2 regions of the Lysinibacillus sp. FSL L8-0312 genome follow, and region 2 is predicted to be linked to the other one. Evidence: a T-box and tRNA genes for the amino acid it is inferred to sense, from the RefSeq annotation. Region 2 holds a T-box; the other holds one or more tRNA genes.
The links. A T-box is a leader RNA that pairs with one kind of tRNA and senses whether it is charged. The one in region 2 lies ahead of trpS (tryptophan--tRNA ligase), so its partner is inferred to be a tRNA-Trp.

Region 1 (8,875 bases), 1.5 Mb from region 2:
TTATGACCTGGGCTACACACGTGCTACAATGGACGATACAAACGGTTGCCAACTCGCGAGAGGGAGCTAATCCGATAAAGTCGTTCTCAGTTCGGATTGTAGGCTGCAACTCGCCTACATGAAGCCGGAATCGCTAGTAATCGCGGATCAGCATGCCGCGGTGAATACGTTCCCGGGCCTTGTACACACCGCCCGTCACACCACGAGAGTTTGTAACACCCGAAGTCGGTGAGGTAACCTTTTGGAGCCAGCCGCCGAAGGTGGGATAGATGATTGGGGTGAAGTCGTAACAAGGTAGCCGTATCGGAAGGTGCGGCTGGATCACCTCCTTTCTAAGGATATTTTCGGAATACAAACCTAGGGTTTGTAAGATTACGTTTTGCGTTCAGTTTTGAAGGTTCATTCTTCTGAATGAATTACTTCTAATTATGTGCTCCTGTCGCTACGCTTTCGTCGCAAAGCTGCGAGATGTAGAAGCAGGCAGTAGCTTTGTTCTTTGAAAACTGGATAAAACGACATTGAAATTGTAACAAACACATTTATTTTTTTTAAGTTTTTTATAGGCTTAATAACATTAAAAGGGTTTCAAGACACGAGCAGTTCTAGGAAGCAATCGAGTGAATGAAGGAGCGTACTTGAGTACGTGACTGATTGAACGAGTGAAGCTGACAACGAAATGTGATGTGTATTGAAAGCCGTTAGGTTAAGTTATTAAGGGCGCACGGCGAATGCCTTGGCACTAGGAGCCGAAGAAGGACGGCACTAACACCGATATGCTTCGGGGAGCTGTAAGTGAGCTTTGATCCGGAGATTTCCGAATGGGGGAACCCACTACGTTTAATCGCGTAGTATCTTGACGTGAATACATAGCGTCTTGAAGGCAGACCCAGGGAACTGAAACATCTAAGTACCTGGAGGAAGAGAAAGAAAAATCGATTCCCTGAGTAGCGGCGAGCGAAACGGGAAGAGCCCAAACCAAGAGGCTTGCCTCTTGGGGTTGTAGGACACTCAATACGGAGTTACAAAAGAGCGAGTTAGATGAAGCGACTTGGAAAGGTCCGCCAGAGCAGGTAAAAGCCCTGTAGTCGAAAGTTCGTTCTCTCCTGAGTGGATCCTGAGTACGGCGGAACACGTGAAATTCCGTCGGAATCCGGGAGGACCATCTCCCAAGGCTAAATACTACCTAGTGACCGATAGTGAACCAGTACCGTGAGGGAAAGGTGAAAAGCACCCCGGAAGGGGAGTGAAAGAGATCCTGAAACCGTGTGCCTACAAGTAGTTAGAGCCCGTTAATGGGTGATAGCGTGCCTTTTGTAGAATGAACCGGCGAGTTACGATTACGTGCGAGGTTAAGCTTTAGAAGGCGGAGCCGCAGCGAAAGCGAGTCTGAATAGGGCGAAATAGTACGTGGTCGTAGACCCGAAACCAGGTGATCTACCCATGTCCAGGGTGAAGGTAAGGTAACACTTACTGGAGGCCCGAACCCACGCACGTTGAAAAGTGCGGGGATGAGGTGTGGGTAGCGGAGAAATTCCAATCGAACTTGGAGATAGCTGGTTCTCTCCGAAATAGCTTTAGGGCTAGCCTCGTGATGAGAATACTGGAGGTAGAGCACTGTTTGGACTAGGGGGCCATCCCGGTTTACCGAATTCAGACAAACTCCGAATGCCAGATATTTATACACGGGAGTCAGACTGCGAGTGATAAGATCCGTAGTCAAAAGGGAAACAGCCCAGACCACCAGCTAAGGTCCCAAAGTAATCGTTAAGTGGAAAAGGATGTGGCGTTGCACAGACAACCAGGATGTTGGCTTAGAAGCAGCCATCATTTAAAGAGTGCGTAATAGCTCACTGGTCGAGTGACGCTGCGCCGAAAATGTATCGGGGCTAAACGATTCACCGAAGCTGTGGATTGACATCTACGATGTCAGTGGTAGGAGAGCGTTCTAAGTGCGTTGAAGTCAGACCGGAAGGACTGGTGGAGCGCTTAGAAGTGAGAATGCCGGTATGAGTAGCGAAAGACGGGTGAGAATCCCGTCCACCGTATGACTAAGGTTTCCTGAGGAAGGCTCGTCCGCTCAGGGTTAGTCGGGACCTAAGCCGAGGCCGATAGGCGTAGGCGATGGACAACAGGTTGATATTCCTGTACCACCTCCTCACCGTTTGAGAAATGGGGGGACGCAGTAGGATAGGGTAAGCGCGCTGTTGGTTATGCGCGTCCAAGCAGTAAGGCGTGTGTGTAGGCAAATCCGCACACTGTAACGTTGAGCTGTGATGGCGAGTCCGTATGGACGAAGTTCCTGATTTCACACTGCCAAGAAAAGCCTCTATCGAGGTGAGAGGTGCCCGTACCGCAAACCGACACAGGTAGTCGAGGAGAGAATCCTAAGGTGTGCGAGAGAACTCTCGTTAAGGAACTCGGCAAAATGACCCCGTAACTTCGGGAGAAGGGGTGCTCTTGAGCGTGCAAGCGCATGAGAGCCGCAGTGAATAGGCCCAGGCGACTGTTTAGCAAAAACACAGGTCTCTGCAAAACCGTAAGGTGACGTATAGGGGCTGACGCCTGCCCGGTGCTGGAAGGTTAAGAGGAGTGGTTAGCGCAAGCGAAGCTGCGAATTGAAGCCCCAGTAAACGGCGGCCGTAACTATAACGGTCCTAAGGTAGCGAAATTCCTTGTCGGGTAAGTTCCGACCCGCACGAAAGGCGTAACGATCTGGGCACTGTCTCAACGAGAGACTCGGTGAAATTATAGTACCTGTGAAGATGCAGGTTACCCGCGACAGGACGGAAAGACCCCGTGGAGCTTTACTGTAGCCTGATATTGAATTTTGGTACAACTTGTACAGGATAGGTAGGAGCCAGAGATCTCGGAGCGCCAGCTTCGAAGGAGGCGTCGGTGGGATACTACCCTGGTTGTATTGAAATTCTAACCCATGCCCCTTAGCGGGGCAGGAGACAGTGTCAGGCGGACAGTTTGACTGGGGCGGTCGCCTCCTAAAAGGTAACGGAGGCGCCCAAAGGTTCCCTCAGAATGGTTGGAAATCATTCGTAGAGTGTAAAGGCACAAGGGAGCTTGACTGCGAGACCTACAAGTCGAGCAGGGTCGAAAGACGGGCTTAGTGATCCGGTGGTTCCGCATGGAAGGGCCATCGCTCAACGGATAAAAGCTACCCCGGGGATAACAGGCTTATCTCCCCCAAGAGTCCACATCGACGGGGAGGTTTGGCACCTCGATGTCGGCTCATCGCATCCTGGGGCTGTAGTCGGTCCCAAGGGTTGGGCTGTTCGCCCATTAAAGCGGTACGCGAGCTGGGTTCAGAACGTCGTGAGACAGTTCGGTCCCTATCCGTCGTGGGCGTAGGAAATTTGAGAGGAGCTGTCCTTAGTACGAGAGGACCGGGATGGACACACCGCTGGTGTACCAGTTGTCTTGCCAAAGGCATCGCTGGGTAGCTATGTGTGGACGGGATAAGTGCTGAAAGCATCTAAGCATGAAGCCCCCCTCAAGATGAGATTTCCCATTACGCAAGTAAGTAAGATCCCTCAAAGACGATGAGGTAGATAGGTTCGAGGTGGAAGTGTGGTGACACATGGAGCTGACGAATACTAATCGATCGAGGACTTAACCAAAACGTTTGAACCATTCAATGTACGTTTATCCAGTTTTGAAAGAATAAAAAATATTATAATATACTTGTAATTTTGATAAAATATGTTATAATAAGTATTGTCTTTCAAATAGTCTAGTGATGATGGCAAAGAGGTCACACCCGTTCCCATACCGAACACGGAAGTTAAGCTCTTTAGCGCCGATGGTAGTTGGGGGTTTCCCCCTGTGAGAGTAGGACGTCGCTAGGCTATATACTAAAATTATTCCGAAGTAGCTCAGTTGGTAGTAGCACCTGACTGTTAATCAGGTTGTCGCAGGTTCGAGTCCTGCCTTCGGAGCCATTCTTGGAGAGTTGTCCGAGTGGCCGAAGGAGCACGATTGGAAATCGTGTAGGCGGTTAACACTGTCTCAAGGGTTCAAATCCCTTACTCTCCGCCAGCACTTTGATTTATTCCAAAAGTTGGCCCCTTGGTCAAGTGGTTAAGACACCGCCCTTTCACGGCGGTAACACGGGTTCGAATCCCGTAGGGGTCACCATTTAAATACCCAGATGGAGGATTAGCTCAGCTGGGAGAGCATCTGCCTTACAAGCAGAGGGTCGGCGGTTCGAGCCCGTCATCCTCCACCATTATTTTTACAATAGTATATGATTATCGCGGGGTGGAGCAGTGGTAGCTCGTCGGGCTCATAACCCGAAGGTCGTTGGTTCAAATCCGGCCCCCGCAACCAAATGGTCCCGTGGTGTAGCGGTTAACATGCCTGCCTGTCACGCAGGAGATCGCCGGTTCGATCCCGGTCGGGACCGCCATTTATTTTAATAACAAGGGTCAGTAGCTCAGTTGGTAGAGCATTAGATTGAAGCTCTAAGTGTCGGCGGTTCGATTCCGTCCTGACCCATCATGTTTTTTTGCCGGTGTAGCTCAGTTGGTAGAGCAACTGACTTGTAATCAGTAGGTCGTGGGTTCGACTCCTATCGCCGGCACCATGTATTCCCGGAGGGGTAGCGAAGTGGCTAAACGCGGCGGACTGTAAATCCGCTCCTTAGGGTTCGGCGGTTCGAATCCGTCCCCCTCCACCAGTTTTATTATTATAGGGGCATAGTTCAACGGTAGAATAGAGGTCTCCAAAACCTTTGGTGTGGGTTCGATTCCTACTGCCCCTGCCAATTAATTTTATGGCGATTGTGGCGAAGTGGTTAACGCACCGGATTGTGGTTCCGGCATTCGTGGGTTCGATTCCCATCAGTCGCCCCATTTAAAGTAAAATTAATAAAAATTATAATATAATGGCGATTGTGGCGAAGTGGTTAACGCACCGGATTGTGGTTCCGGCACTCGTGGGTTCGATTCCCATCAGTCGCCCCATTTATATAATTATCTTTTGGGGTATAGCCAAGCGGTAAGGCAACGGATTTTGATTCCGTCATGCCCTGGTTCGAATCCAGGTACCCCAGCCATTTTGCGGAAGTAGTTCAGTGGTAGAACACCACCTTGCCAAGGTGGGGGTCGCGAGTTCGAACCTCGTCTTCCGCTCCAACTTCGATGGCGGCATAGCCAAGTGGTAAGGCACAGGTCTGCAACACCTTTATCACCGGTTCAAATCCGGTTGCCGCCTCCATATTTTAACTCTAATCGGTGTATCCGATTTTTTTTATCTCCATTATGCCGGTGTGGCGGAATTGGCAGACGCGCACGACTCAAAATCGTGTTCCTTTGGAGTGTCGGTTCGACCCCGACCACCGGTATCCTAGACAGTATGTTAAAACTGTCTATAGAAACGTTTCTTACTTAGTGTAAGAAGCGTTTTTTTATTTGTCATCAATAATAATATTGCATTCTAAACCTCGCGTGAATGATTAAAATTTTTTATGCCAAAAGAGGATATAAATACATACATATTGAATAAACAGTAAATACGAAGGTAGGTGTGGAACATGATTATAAGGGAAGCAAAATTGTCGGATGCTAAAGGCATAGCAAAAGTTCATGTAGATAGTTGGAAGAATACTTATAAAAATATTCTTCCTACCGAGTATTTAGAAAAATTGTCTTATGAGCAAAGAACAGAATTATGGGTAAGGAACATCTCTAAAGTTGATCATTATGTCTTTGTTGCAGAAAACAATAATGGGGAAATTATTGGATTTACTGATGGTGGTAAGAGAGCTGAAAATGAAATTGAAGGGTCTGGGGATTTAACATCCATCTACATTTTAGATCAATTTCAGGGTCAAGGAATAGGCAGTAAACTAGTCAATAAATTGTTTACTAAGTTGAAAGCATTAGGCTATGAAAAAATATTTGTTGAGGTTTTAGAGGATAATCAGTCGAAGCGTTTTTATAAGAGATTGGGTGCTAGATTAGAAAAAACGGAAAAGATTAATATAGGAAATCAAGACTTAGACTTATTAATTTATGTGTGGAGTAATATAGATCCTGTTCTTTATCAAACTAGAGGAAAAAGAAAGGCTGATTAAAATAAGTAGCATTGGTGGTGAAAATTTTGCATCCCATACAACGAAATGAAATACCTAAAGACATAATTGAGTATGTTGGAGGAGTTATCCATATTTATTTTCCAAGACAAGGACATACATCGGATGTAGGAATTCTTAATTCTAAAAGAGGAATATTCGTTTTAAAAAGAACAAAAGGAACACAATTTTGTTCCTGGTTAACGAAAGAAGCAACTGTCCTTAAACATTTATCAAAATCTACATTACCAGTTCCAACGTTGCATTATTTTATTGAACAACCATTAGAAAATCAGTCATGGGCTTTAATGGCATATTTAGAAGGCGACACCGTTAGAAGTGCACTAGAAAATGAGATTAAAGAGGAAAACAGACATGAAATAATATTTAACTTTGGGAAGATCCTTTCTGCCATTCATTCAACCCGATGTCCACAAGAGTTAGTAAAAGACACACCATGGATAGACGATATGTTGGGACAAGCTGAGTTTAATTTGAAAAATTTTAAAGTAGATGGCACTCCAAAATTATTAGATAAATTGAAAAGGAAAAAACCAAAAATCATTCAGCAAACATTTATACACGGTGATTTCACAATTGACAATGTTCTTGTACAGAATAGAAAAATTTCAGGAGTTATCGATTGGAGTGCTGGAGCATTAGGTGATCCACGATATGATGTTGCTCTGGCGGTACGCCCTAAACCACATGTATTTGAAACAGAACAAGACGAACAGATATTCTATGAAGGGTACGGCGTTAAGTTAATAGACCAAAATGAATACAATTACTTTAAAAATGGATTATATGAATTTTTTTAAATTAAAAATATTTTAAACCGTTCTATAGGATAAAAACTTCCTTTATAGATCGGTTTTTTATTTTCCCGGTCATTTTTAATGATTAGTTCATGCTCTGTTCATGTAAACATTTTAAGCTATGAGTAATCAAAGAAATGGAGGGGTTAGTAATGAACCTTGCGTGGAAAGAGATAAAGAAGAATAAAGTACGGTTTTTAATCTTGGGCTCCATTATCTTCCTAGTTAGTTTTTTAACGTTTATTATTTCGGGTTTGGCAAATGGTCTATCGCAGGATAATGCAGCTTTAATTAAAGATTTACCGAAAGGACAAATTTACATGGCTGAAGATGCAGAGGGGGCGTTTAATCTTTCGAGAATTGATAGCGACCTTCAACAGGAAGTCATGGGGAAAGAGAAAGAAGCAGTAGCTTTTTCGATTCAAATGGGCTTTTTAAATGATCAAGACGATAAACAGCAGAGTGTTGCCTTTGTTACATCTACCGAGTCCAGATTGTTTCAAAATGTGCATCAAGGGGAGGTACTGTTAGATAGCTCGTTACAGGATAAAGGAATCAAAGTCGGAGATACATTAAAGAATAATCAATACAATGGTGAGTTCATCGTTAAAGGCTTTGTGGAGCAAAAGAAATATAGCCACGCACCTGTCGCTTACATTAGTGAAGAGGCCTATCACGAGATGTATCGTGTAAAGGACAAACAGTTAATTTATGTACCAAATAGCGAGCCAAAAGAGTTTAAAGGGCTACAAGCATACAACAATAAAGAATTTCTCAATACAATTCCCAGCTATAGTGCGGAACAGCTATCTTTAAATATGATTATATGGTTCTTAGTTGTCATTAGTGGCATGTTATTCGCCATTTTCTTCTATATGATGAATGTGCAAAAAATTGGTTTGTATGGCATCTTAAAAGCAATTGGTTTAAAAACAAGTAAGTTGTTTAAAATGATCTGGACACAGATGGCTATTATTACAATGATCTCACTTGTCATATCCATTAGCCTTAGCCAGTTATTTCATGTTGTTGCACCTAAGGGAATGCCCTTCACCTTAGCAATTGGCACTACAACACAGTTATCCATAGTGTTTCTTATCATTGGCTTTATCGGAGCTACATTGTCGGGTCTACAAATTAAAAAAATTGAACCGTTACAAGCCATACAACAAGGGGAGGGATAATCATGACATTGTTTACAATTGATGAAGTGCGAAAAACGTTTAAAAATGGTGAAGTGGAGGAGGAAATTTTAAAAGGTATCAATCTTTCGTTAAAAGAGGGGGAGATTACTGCATTGGTAGGTGCGTCTGGTTCAGGGAAAAGTACACTGTTAACGATAGCTGCGGGACTACAGCCAGCAACAGATGGGCAAGTGTTTTTCGAAGAACAAAATCTTACAACGATGAGCACTGAGCAGGTACGGAAATTACGTGCAAGTAAATTTGGCTTTGTCTTTCAGTTTGCGCATCTCGTACCATTTCTGACAGTGGAGGAGCAGCTGCTGTTAATGCTAGATGTTGCTGAGTCTCGGTTAAAGAAGTACGAACAGCAGCATGAAGTGAATCATCTACTACAATTAATTGGAATGGCTCATCGTAAAACGGCTTATCCTTCCTCCTTATCAGGTGGAGAAAAGCAGCGTGTAGCAATCGCACGTGCCATCATTCATCAACCAAAAGTATTGTTTGCTGATGAACCAACAGCTAGTTTAGACTCCCAGCGTTCTAAAGAAATTATGCTGTTGCTAAGAGAATTAACGAAAACATTAAAGATTACAACATTAATGGTGACACATGATGAAGAAATGCTCGCCTATGCTGATCGTATTATTAAAATGAGCGATGGGCTTGTGTTACCAAATGCTATGTACTAATTGGAAATACCACAATCATATCTTTTATGGTTGTGGTATTTTCATATGAAGAGTAAAAATTGACTTAGATGGGTAAAGAATCGAAGGAGGAGGGATAAT
Region 2 (8,875 bases):
CTGTCGACTTTGGCTCAAAGGAAGCAGCACGAGCTTTCCAATGCGATTTATATATTAAACGTGAAATGGAAGTTGACGAAGTCCCTAGTATCGTGTTTTTCAATGAATGTATTGAAGATGAAGGACTAAAAGTCAGCGGTAGCTATTCCTATGAAGTTTATGAACATATTTTACAAGAAATGCTGAACGAACAGCTTGTCCGTCAGCCATTACCATCAATAGAGGACTTATTTTCTAAATTCCATACACTTTCTACAAATGAAATAGCTTTTATCTATTCATTTACAGAGCAAGCAGCAGAGCGTGAATTAAAGAAACGCATGCTACAACAAAAAATCGAACGAATCCAGACAACTCACGCTACGTTATGGCGTCTTAAATAATACAAGAAACGACAGGGACTCCAATCTTTCATGATGGAGTCCTTTTCATGTTGTTGAAAAAAGATCATGTCAATAGCAATAATAGACCTTTTCACAAAGTGTGGGGTAGATTTCCGTACCACCAGCGTCCATTCCAGGGGGCGTCCGAGCCGTTCGCTCCAAGGCCTCAGTTATGACGCTAATCCCCCTAGGAGTGACGCTGGCTCCACTCCAAACAACCATGTGCAAAAGTGTCTTTTCCTTACCTTTCATACGAGCATAATTAGAGGAAGGATAGGCTCTTATTTTCAATATGGAGAAATGATGCGTACCGCTCCTCCATAAAATGAGTAGTGAACACCTTCCCTTTATTTAAAAACCATTGCTAAAGAGAAATATTTTTATCGGTTGAAGTGGAAGGCTTGACTACCTTAGGATAGCGAAGCGGAAGCGGCTTTGCGCTCGCCCACAGAAAAGCAAGTAGCCTGCAACGGTAATCCATTTTCACCTTTCACATAAATTCTATGGATATTTTGTTAGATAAAGCAAAATACAAAGAAGCGCCTCTATCCTCGACCGATAGAGACGCTTCTTTTTCACAAAGGGGATGGGAGAAATGTTCACGTTCAAACAAAGGGGTGTATGTTTGTTTTGTGATTTATTTCACAAGAATTACTCTATCATGGAATAATATATTTAGCAATGCAACCAATACTAGATTCACAAATTTGTCAAATAGAAAGCGATTACAAACAGTATTTTTCCAAGATGCACACTTTTAAACTATTTAGAAATCAAAAAAAATCATTATTCTTTCATTTGAAATAACATGGACAATACATAAAAAAGAGCAGTAGGAATATTCCCACCGCCCTTTTAATTAGTTATTCAACAATAATTTTTCTAATTCATTTAAACGCTCTTCAAATACTTTACATGCATCTTCAATCGGCTTAGCAACGTTCATATCAACACCTGCTGCCTTTAATACTTCTATTGGGAAATCAGAGCATCCAGCTTTTAAGAAGTTATTAATATAACGTTCTACAGCTGGTGCCCCCTCCTCTAAAATTTGTTTACTCAATGCTGTAGCGGCTGATTTACCAGTCGCATATTGATAAACATAGTAATTATAGTAGAAGTGTGGAATACGAGCCCATTCTAAGCCAATTTCCTCATCTACAATCATATCATCGCCGAAGTATTTTTTGTTTAGTTCATAATAAACCTCAGTTAAACGATCAGCTGTTAATGACTCACCGTTCTTATCCATTTGATGAATAAGATGTTCAAACTCTGCAAACATTGTTTGTCTGAATACCGTACTTCTGAAACCATCTAACCAATGATTTAATAAGTAAATTTTTTGTTGAGGGTCATCAATTGTTTTTAGTAAATAGTCATTTAATAACTCTTCATTACATGTTGAAGCAACCTCTGCGACAAAAATAGAATAATCTCCATAAACGAATGGCTGATTGTTACGTGAATAATAGCTGTGAACACTATGGCCAAATTCATGCGCTAATGTAAATAGATTATTCACATTGTCTTGCCAATTCATTAAAATATACGGATTCGTACCATACGCGCCTGATGAGTAGGCTCCACTACGTTTCCCTTTATTCTCTAATACATCAACCCAACGGTTATCCAATCCACTTTGGACGATGCTTTGATATTCTTCGCCTAATGGAGCTAGTGCTTTCACTAAAATATCTTTCGCTTCATCATAAGTGACTTTCATTTCCACTTCTTTAACAAGTGGTGCAAATAAATCCCACATATGCAATTCGTCTACACCTAATAATTGCTTACGTAACGAAATATAACGCTGCATAGCTGGTAAATACTTATGAATTGTTTCAACTAATTGATCATACACATTTTCCGGAATGAAATTATTAGACATGGCTGCATGGCGTGCAGAATCATAATGACGAATACGAGCACTCACATTATGCTTCTTCACATTACCCGTTAGCGTTGCCGAGAACGTATTTTTAAACTTGCCATATGCTTCGTACATAGCTTTAAATGCACCTTCACGCACTGAGCGATCTTTGCTCTCTAAAAACTTAATATAGTTACCATGTGTAAGTTGTACTTCCTCTCCCTCTTCATTTTTCACATAAGGGAAAACCATGTCCGCATTGTTTAACATACTGAATGTATTAGAAGCTGTACCCGTTACCTCAGACATTTGCGCTAGCAATGCCTCCTGCTCAGCTGGTAATACATGTGGACGTGCCATTGTAATTTCTTTTAAAGATTGCTTATATAATTGTAGGTCTTGATTTTCTGCTAAGTAGCCTTCAATTGTTTCTTCACTTAATGCTAAAATCTCTGGTGTTAAATATGAAAGACCAGCTGAGATACTAGTTGCCAATGTTTGAATGCGACTGTTCATATCTTGATAAAAGCTATTTGTTGTATCTTGATCATAGCGCATATGGGCATATGTGTAGAGCTTCATCGCACGCTCATATAGATGATCATGATATTGTAAAGCTGTTAATAATGCCTCTGCCCCATTATTTAAAGTACCTGCATAGCTCGGTGCTTGTTTAGCAAGCTCTGCAACTTCCTTCAATTCCTCTTCCCAAGCTTTATCTGTTGCAAAGATATCCTCTAAGCGCCATGTTAATTCTGCGGGTACTTCATTTCTAACCAAAATCTGATTACTGTTACTAGCCATGTATGCCAGCCCCCTTTATATGTGCTTTTTTCCTTTTACTCTCATATTTTCTCAATATATTGTGGCAATTGCAAATAAATGTACATATACATGCTCACAAATATCTAGCAACTGCTCTTCTTGAGTCATATGCTTCAAGAGCTGTCCATAATACAGGACAGCACTTACCGACTGTGTTGTCACTTCTAGTTGATGCTTACTTAAAAAATGGTGAATCTCCTGCTTCGTTAACATAAAGGGCTGTCGACCTAATTGTTTACTAAAATGCAACAGCATCGTTTGCCATTCACTAGTAAACAAGGAGATAGCTTCTCCACCCTTCACTGGAATTCCAATGTAGGAAGGCATAGCAGTTAACGCAAAGTTTAATTCATAGCAATTTCGTAAAAATAAATCTTGCGCCCCCTTTTTACTATATAAAAGACGCGCAGATACAAATTGCCTACATGCTTGTTTATAAAGTTGCCAATACTGTTGAAATTCTTCTTGAGTAATTTGCTTCGGTATATAAAAAGGAAAGTGTTGTTGATTGACTGGTATTGTCTGAACTTTACCTATGAAAGTATGCCCATGTACATGAAGAAGATTCGTCCAATAAGTAAAATGGGCCGTCCTAGCGTTATACGTCATTAAATAAGGTACACCTGATGTAGTTGTCATAAACGATTTTTGCAGCAATGGGGAAATGGTAATTTTGCTGATGCCGTTGATTGCATCTTTACTTTGAGGCGTTTGAAAAAGCCAAATTACTTGTATATCGTTTTTTTCGTAGCCAGCTGTACGTTGTTGCCATTTTTCATGGGAGATTGTGCTACATTGAAATTCAATTGCATAGTGACGATCATTTATTGTAATGAGCAAATCCGGGCGTTGAGCAAGCTGCTTTAAAAATGGCTCTAGCTCCACTTGATATCCATGCTTTGTGAGCCATTCAAATAATTGCATTTTACCTTGGAGATGAAGTTTAGATTCACCTTCAGCGAACAATTGTGGACAATGCTTTTTGGCGAAGTGTGAAAAATGGGGAATATTATGTTGACCTACTTTCAATTGAACTGGTTCTAGACATTGAGGACAAAAAAATTTCATTTGTCGCCTATATCGTTGTAAAGCTTTCCTCGTATATTGATATGGGAGAAATAGCTGCTGTTTGTTGTTATAAGCTACCAGCATTTAATCAACTCCTTTTTAGTCAACTATAATGGAGTTGGTTTGCCCTCACAAAAATTAAGCAATTATTTCTTGAAATTTAAAAAATGCCGTCTCATATATCTTCATTCAGCAGATTTCACAGCATGAGCAGAGAGGCCTGTACAACGCTGGTCAATTACCCGATGATAGCTTAAATAGGAATGCAAAAAAAGGACTGTAGCAAAACTCAATAAATTTACGAGTTTTACTACAGTCTAAAAAATGAGGTATTTTAACGCTTACGCAAAGTATTTTCGAACTGTTTCAAAGCAATTAAATTCCATAATCTTTTCACCGTACTCCTCTAGACGGTGAATGGTTAAATTGGATGGTGTTAAAAATTCCTTGATGACCGCATTTCGATCATGACGATTTAAATCCTCATCTGCGTTCCCGAAATCAACAACTAAATAGTACCAATCTTCATATTTGAATAATGAGGAATCCACTAATTCGTCTGTCATTCGTTTTGCGACAGGGATTAACTCATCAATATCTTTAAATTTATAAACATAAATGTCTGTATCCATAAATAACTCTGACTCATCCATGTCACCAAGTTGAGTTAGCTGGCTAAGAAGATCCTCTCCAACTTCATCGAATGGTGCAAACATTTCTTTGTGTTCATCAAAACTCGAATGACCATCTAATGTTTCACCGTCTTTTAAAATATGTGCACGTGTGACAATGATTTCTAAGCCTACTTCAGATGCATTGATGTGAATCCAAATCGGACCCTCTACATCAAAGTAATCCTCCGTGTTTACTTCATCAATCATATCCCAAAAAAGTTGCTCACCCTTTGCTCGATTGTACCAAATTTCTTCACGACTATAGCCGCGATCCTCTATATCATTATACGTAATAAAGAGCTTGAGTGTATTTTCATTTACACGTTCGATGTCCACTAGACCTCATCTCCCTTCACTGTCATATGCTGAAAAACAGTTTTGTTTCATTAGTATGCTTTTATTCTTTGTTTTTAACCTTCATACTGCATTTGTTTTTCAACCTTTGACCACACTCAGTAAAACCATCGAGGAACCGCAAACATGATTTTTTTTGTTCACAGTTGTCTCTAACTCTATTGTATGCTGTTCTGTCATAAAATGAAAAGGATATACACCGTTTCACAGAAGATATTTGAATTATTGAAATTGTAGTAAACTATTTAACTTAAATCAAGTTTAACATACTTTTACGGAAATATATGACTTTTCCCTATCAATTATTATACTTCATATAGAAGGTTTTACATAAGTAAAACATAAAAAAATAGATGTCACAACATGCATTCCACATTTGTAACATCTACAATATATATTATTCAAAATGAGTAGGTTTAATTCACCATTCGTTGCGCTTCTTGAAGCTGATATGCTCGAACTTTTCGAGGTAGGAAGCGACGAATTTCATCTTCATTATAGCCGACTTGTAGACGTTTTTCGTCCAAAATAATTGGTCGGCGTAATAACCCAGGATACTCCTGAATTAATTCATATAAACGTTGTAGTGGTAAACTTTCAACATCCACATTTAATTTTTGAAATATTTTTGAACGAGTAGAAATAATTTCATCTGTCCCGTCTTCTGTCATACGTAAAATTTTTTTAATTTCACTAATACTTAGTGGCTCAGAAAATATATTACGTTCTGTATATGGAATTTCGTGCTCCTCTAACCAAGCTTTCGCTTTACGACAAGAGGTACAACTTGGTGATGTAAATAGGGTTACGATCATTCTGACACATCCTTTCATTTTGTAATCATTATCTATAAACCAGAACCAAAGTGTTAAATTAGAATTAATGTAAAGTAAAATACACAGTACCATTATACAGTACTCAGCTGTATTTGAATATAGTTCCAATAAAAAAAGACTGAAGCCGTCACAAATTATTCTGTCTCTTTATACAGCTTTTAATAAAGCGTATTTCCTTCTATCTTATGTGCTACTACTAACATTCCCACTTTCAGTGCATTTTAAACATCCAAGCATGTATCTTAGTTGTTCTCATTTAAAAAGATTAAACGAGAAAATTGTCAATTTGACGTGTACACCTAAACACAATTTTAATAAAAAATTTTATATTTATAACAAAATTACACAACAAAAAAAGCATATAATTTTTTCTCGAAAAAAACCACCGTCAAAAGTCTGACTTTACACAATGGAATCTTTATAATATAATTCTTTGCAATCAAATCAATTTGAATAATTTAAATTGAGAAAAACGCTGACGAAGAGTAGTACATATGTTCATTTCACGTTTAGAGAGTCTGTGGTTGCTGCAAACAGATCGTGGAGGCATATGGAATGGACTTCCGAGTTAGCTTTGTGAACGCTATTAGAAGCTATTAGCAGAGCTCGTCCCTTCACGTTACGAAGCTGAGTGGCCTTTTAGGCAAGCTGGGTGGTACCGCGGATTCAAAACATCATTCGTCCCTTCATTAGAAAAAATCTAATGAGGACGCATGATGTTTTTTTGTCTTTATCGTGAGGTGGAAAAGTGAGCAAAACGCCACTGACAACCGTCACGGAATTTGAATTCGAGGAGGAACTTTTAATGACAACTATTTTTTCAGGCGTACAGCCTACAGGAATCGTTACTTTAGGGAACTATTTAGGAGCATTCAAGCAATTCCCTGCACTACAAGACGAAGGAAATGCTATTTATTGTATCGTTGATCAGCATGCGATCACGGTTGCCCAAGATCCTAAAGAATTACGTGAAAGCATTCGTAAGCTGGCAGCTACCTATATTGCTACTGGCATCGACCCTAAAAAATCTACGTTATTCATTCAATCAGAGGTGCCAGCGCATGCTCAGGCAGGATGGATGTTACAATGTGTTGCGTCTATCGGGGAGCTAGAACGTATGACACAATTTAAAGATAAATCACATGGTAAAGAAAGCGTTTCTGCTGCTCTTTTAACATATCCACCGTTAATGGCTGCAGACATTCTACTTTACAACACAAACATTGTCCCTGTCGGCGATGATCAGAAGCAGCATATCGAGCTAACTCGTGACCTTGCAGAACGTTTTAATAAACGCTTTGGTGACGTTTTAACAATTCCAGAAATTCAATTACCAAAAGCAGGCGCTCGTATTAAATCCTTACAAGAGCCAACAAAGAAAATGAGTAAATCTGACCCTAATACGAAAGCGACAATCCGTTTGCTAGATACGGCAAAGGACATTGAGAAAAAAATTAAATCAGCGGTTACGGATTCTGATGGTATTGTTGCATTTGATGTAGAAAATAAACCAGGTGTCTCAAATTTATTGACAATCGAATCGGCTATTTCTGGTATAGCCATTGAAGATTTAGTCAAAAAATATGAGGGAATTGGTTATGGTGGATTCAAGCAAGGTGTTGCAACAGCTGTTATCGAACATCTAACACCAATTCAAGAAAAATTCTATCATTTAGTAGAATCCTCTGAATTAGATGTCATCTTAGATGAAGGTGCTGAAAAGGCGAATGCGATTGCCAGTGCTACATTAAAACGCATGGAAGAAGCAATGGGTCTCGGCCGCACACGTCGCTAATTTATGGCTTGTCTGTGGAGCGATCAAAGCCTAAATCAAGCACAACAGCACAAATGATAATGCAGGCTCCTACCGCCATATAAAATTCTGTTGTTTGAAAAATAAATTTGAAAACAACCTTCCAGGAATAACCTAATGTTCGATAATTTAAATACAATATGAGATTCCCTACAGAGAGGATCATTAAGCCATAGCTTACTAAAAATAAAAAGAGACGAAACACAGTAGAGGCATCCTTTCTATTTCTTCTTACTTATCATTTATTCACAAAACTATAAAAAAAGACGTCAGCCGTTTAAATTTGGCTGACGTTTTTTAAGTTTATATATTATGCTTCATATTTTTTGAATAAAAGACTGGCATTGTGACCACCAAAACCAAGAGAATTACTCATCGCATATTGAATGTTTGCTTCTCTCGCTTCGTTTGGAACATAATCTAAATCACATTCTGGATCTGGATCTACTAAATTAATTGTTGGAGGTAAAATGCCTTCTTTTAAGGCTAATGCTGTGAAAATCGCTTCCACACCACCAGCTGCTCCTAATAAGTGACCCGTCATAGACTTTGTGGAGCTCATAGCAAGTTTATACGCATGATCACCAAAAGCAGTTTTAACAGCTTGTGTTTCAAATAAATCATTGTAAGGTGTGCTAGTACCATGTGCATTAATATAATCAACTTGTGATGGATCAACTCCACCATCTGTCAATGCTTGCGTCATTGCACGTGCTGCCCCCTCACCCTCTGGAGCTGGAGCCGTAATGTGATGCGCATCACCTGTTGCACCATAACCTAAAACTTCAGCATAGATTTTAGCGCCACGAGCTTTTGCATGTTCATACTCTTCTAGAATAACGATACCAGCGCCTTCTCCGATAATAAAACCATCGCGGTTTTTATCAAATGGACGGCATGCGGCTTGTGGGTCTGGATTTAATGATAAAGCTGTATTTGCACAGAAGCCTGCCACAGCCATTGTAACGATTGGTGATTCAGCACCACCTGAAATCATCACATCTGCATCCCCACGTTCAATTACTTTAAAGGCATCGCCAATGGAGTTT

Region 1: it encodes a tRNA-Trp, which carries the amino acid that the T-box ahead of trpS (tryptophan--tRNA ligase) is inferred to sense. The anticodon was not compared.

The regions. Positions count from the first base shown of each region.
Region 1 is NZ_JBBOOV010000001.1:2,456,451-2,465,325, reverse strand. Features, by position in the region: rRNA gene MHI22_RS12520 (16S ribosomal RNA) at 1-332, shown strand, start outside; rRNA gene MHI22_RS12515 (23S ribosomal RNA) at 702-3,629, shown strand; rRNA gene rrf (5S ribosomal RNA) at 3,742-3,857, shown strand; tRNA gene MHI22_RS12505 (tRNA-Asn) at 3,874-3,950, shown strand; tRNA gene MHI22_RS12500 (tRNA-Ser) at 3,956-4,047, shown strand; tRNA gene MHI22_RS12495 (tRNA-Glu) at 4,072-4,146, shown strand; tRNA gene MHI22_RS12490 (tRNA-Val) at 4,162-4,237, shown strand; tRNA gene MHI22_RS12485 (tRNA-Met) at 4,264-4,338, shown strand; tRNA gene MHI22_RS12480 (tRNA-Asp) at 4,342-4,417, shown strand; tRNA gene MHI22_RS12475 (tRNA-Phe) at 4,434-4,506, shown strand; tRNA gene MHI22_RS12470 (tRNA-Thr) at 4,519-4,594, shown strand; tRNA gene MHI22_RS12465 (tRNA-Tyr) at 4,604-4,687, shown strand; tRNA gene MHI22_RS12460 (tRNA-Trp) at 4,701-4,774, shown strand; tRNA gene MHI22_RS12455 (tRNA-His) at 4,787-4,862, shown strand; tRNA gene MHI22_RS12450 (tRNA-His) at 4,898-4,973, shown strand; tRNA gene MHI22_RS12445 (tRNA-Gln) at 4,991-5,065, shown strand; tRNA gene MHI22_RS12440 (tRNA-Gly) at 5,070-5,144, shown strand; tRNA gene MHI22_RS12435 (tRNA-Cys) at 5,153-5,226, shown strand; tRNA gene MHI22_RS12430 (tRNA-Leu) at 5,273-5,353, shown strand; gene MHI22_RS12425 (GNAT family N-acetyltransferase) at 5,543-6,085, shown strand; gene MHI22_RS12420 (phosphotransferase family protein) at 6,100-6,903, shown strand; gene MHI22_RS12415 (ABC transporter permease) at 7,053-8,084, shown strand; gene MHI22_RS12410 (ABC transporter ATP-binding protein) at 8,087-8,776, shown strand.
Region 2 is NZ_JBBOOV010000001.1:3,986,812-3,995,686, reverse strand. Features, by position in the region: gene MHI22_RS19955 (DsbA family protein) at 1-383, shown strand, start outside; gene pepF (oligoendopeptidase F) at 1,243-3,060, opposite strand; gene MHI22_RS19945 (competence protein CoiA) at 3,112-4,233, opposite strand; gene mecA (adaptor protein MecA) at 4,491-5,159, opposite strand; gene spxA (transcriptional regulator SpxA) at 5,594-5,989, opposite strand; T-box leader at 6,480-6,702, shown strand; gene trpS (tryptophan--tRNA ligase) at 6,819-7,808, shown strand; gene MHI22_RS19925 (hypothetical protein) at 7,810-8,031, opposite strand; gene fabF (beta-ketoacyl-ACP synthase II) at 8,137-8,875, opposite strand, start outside.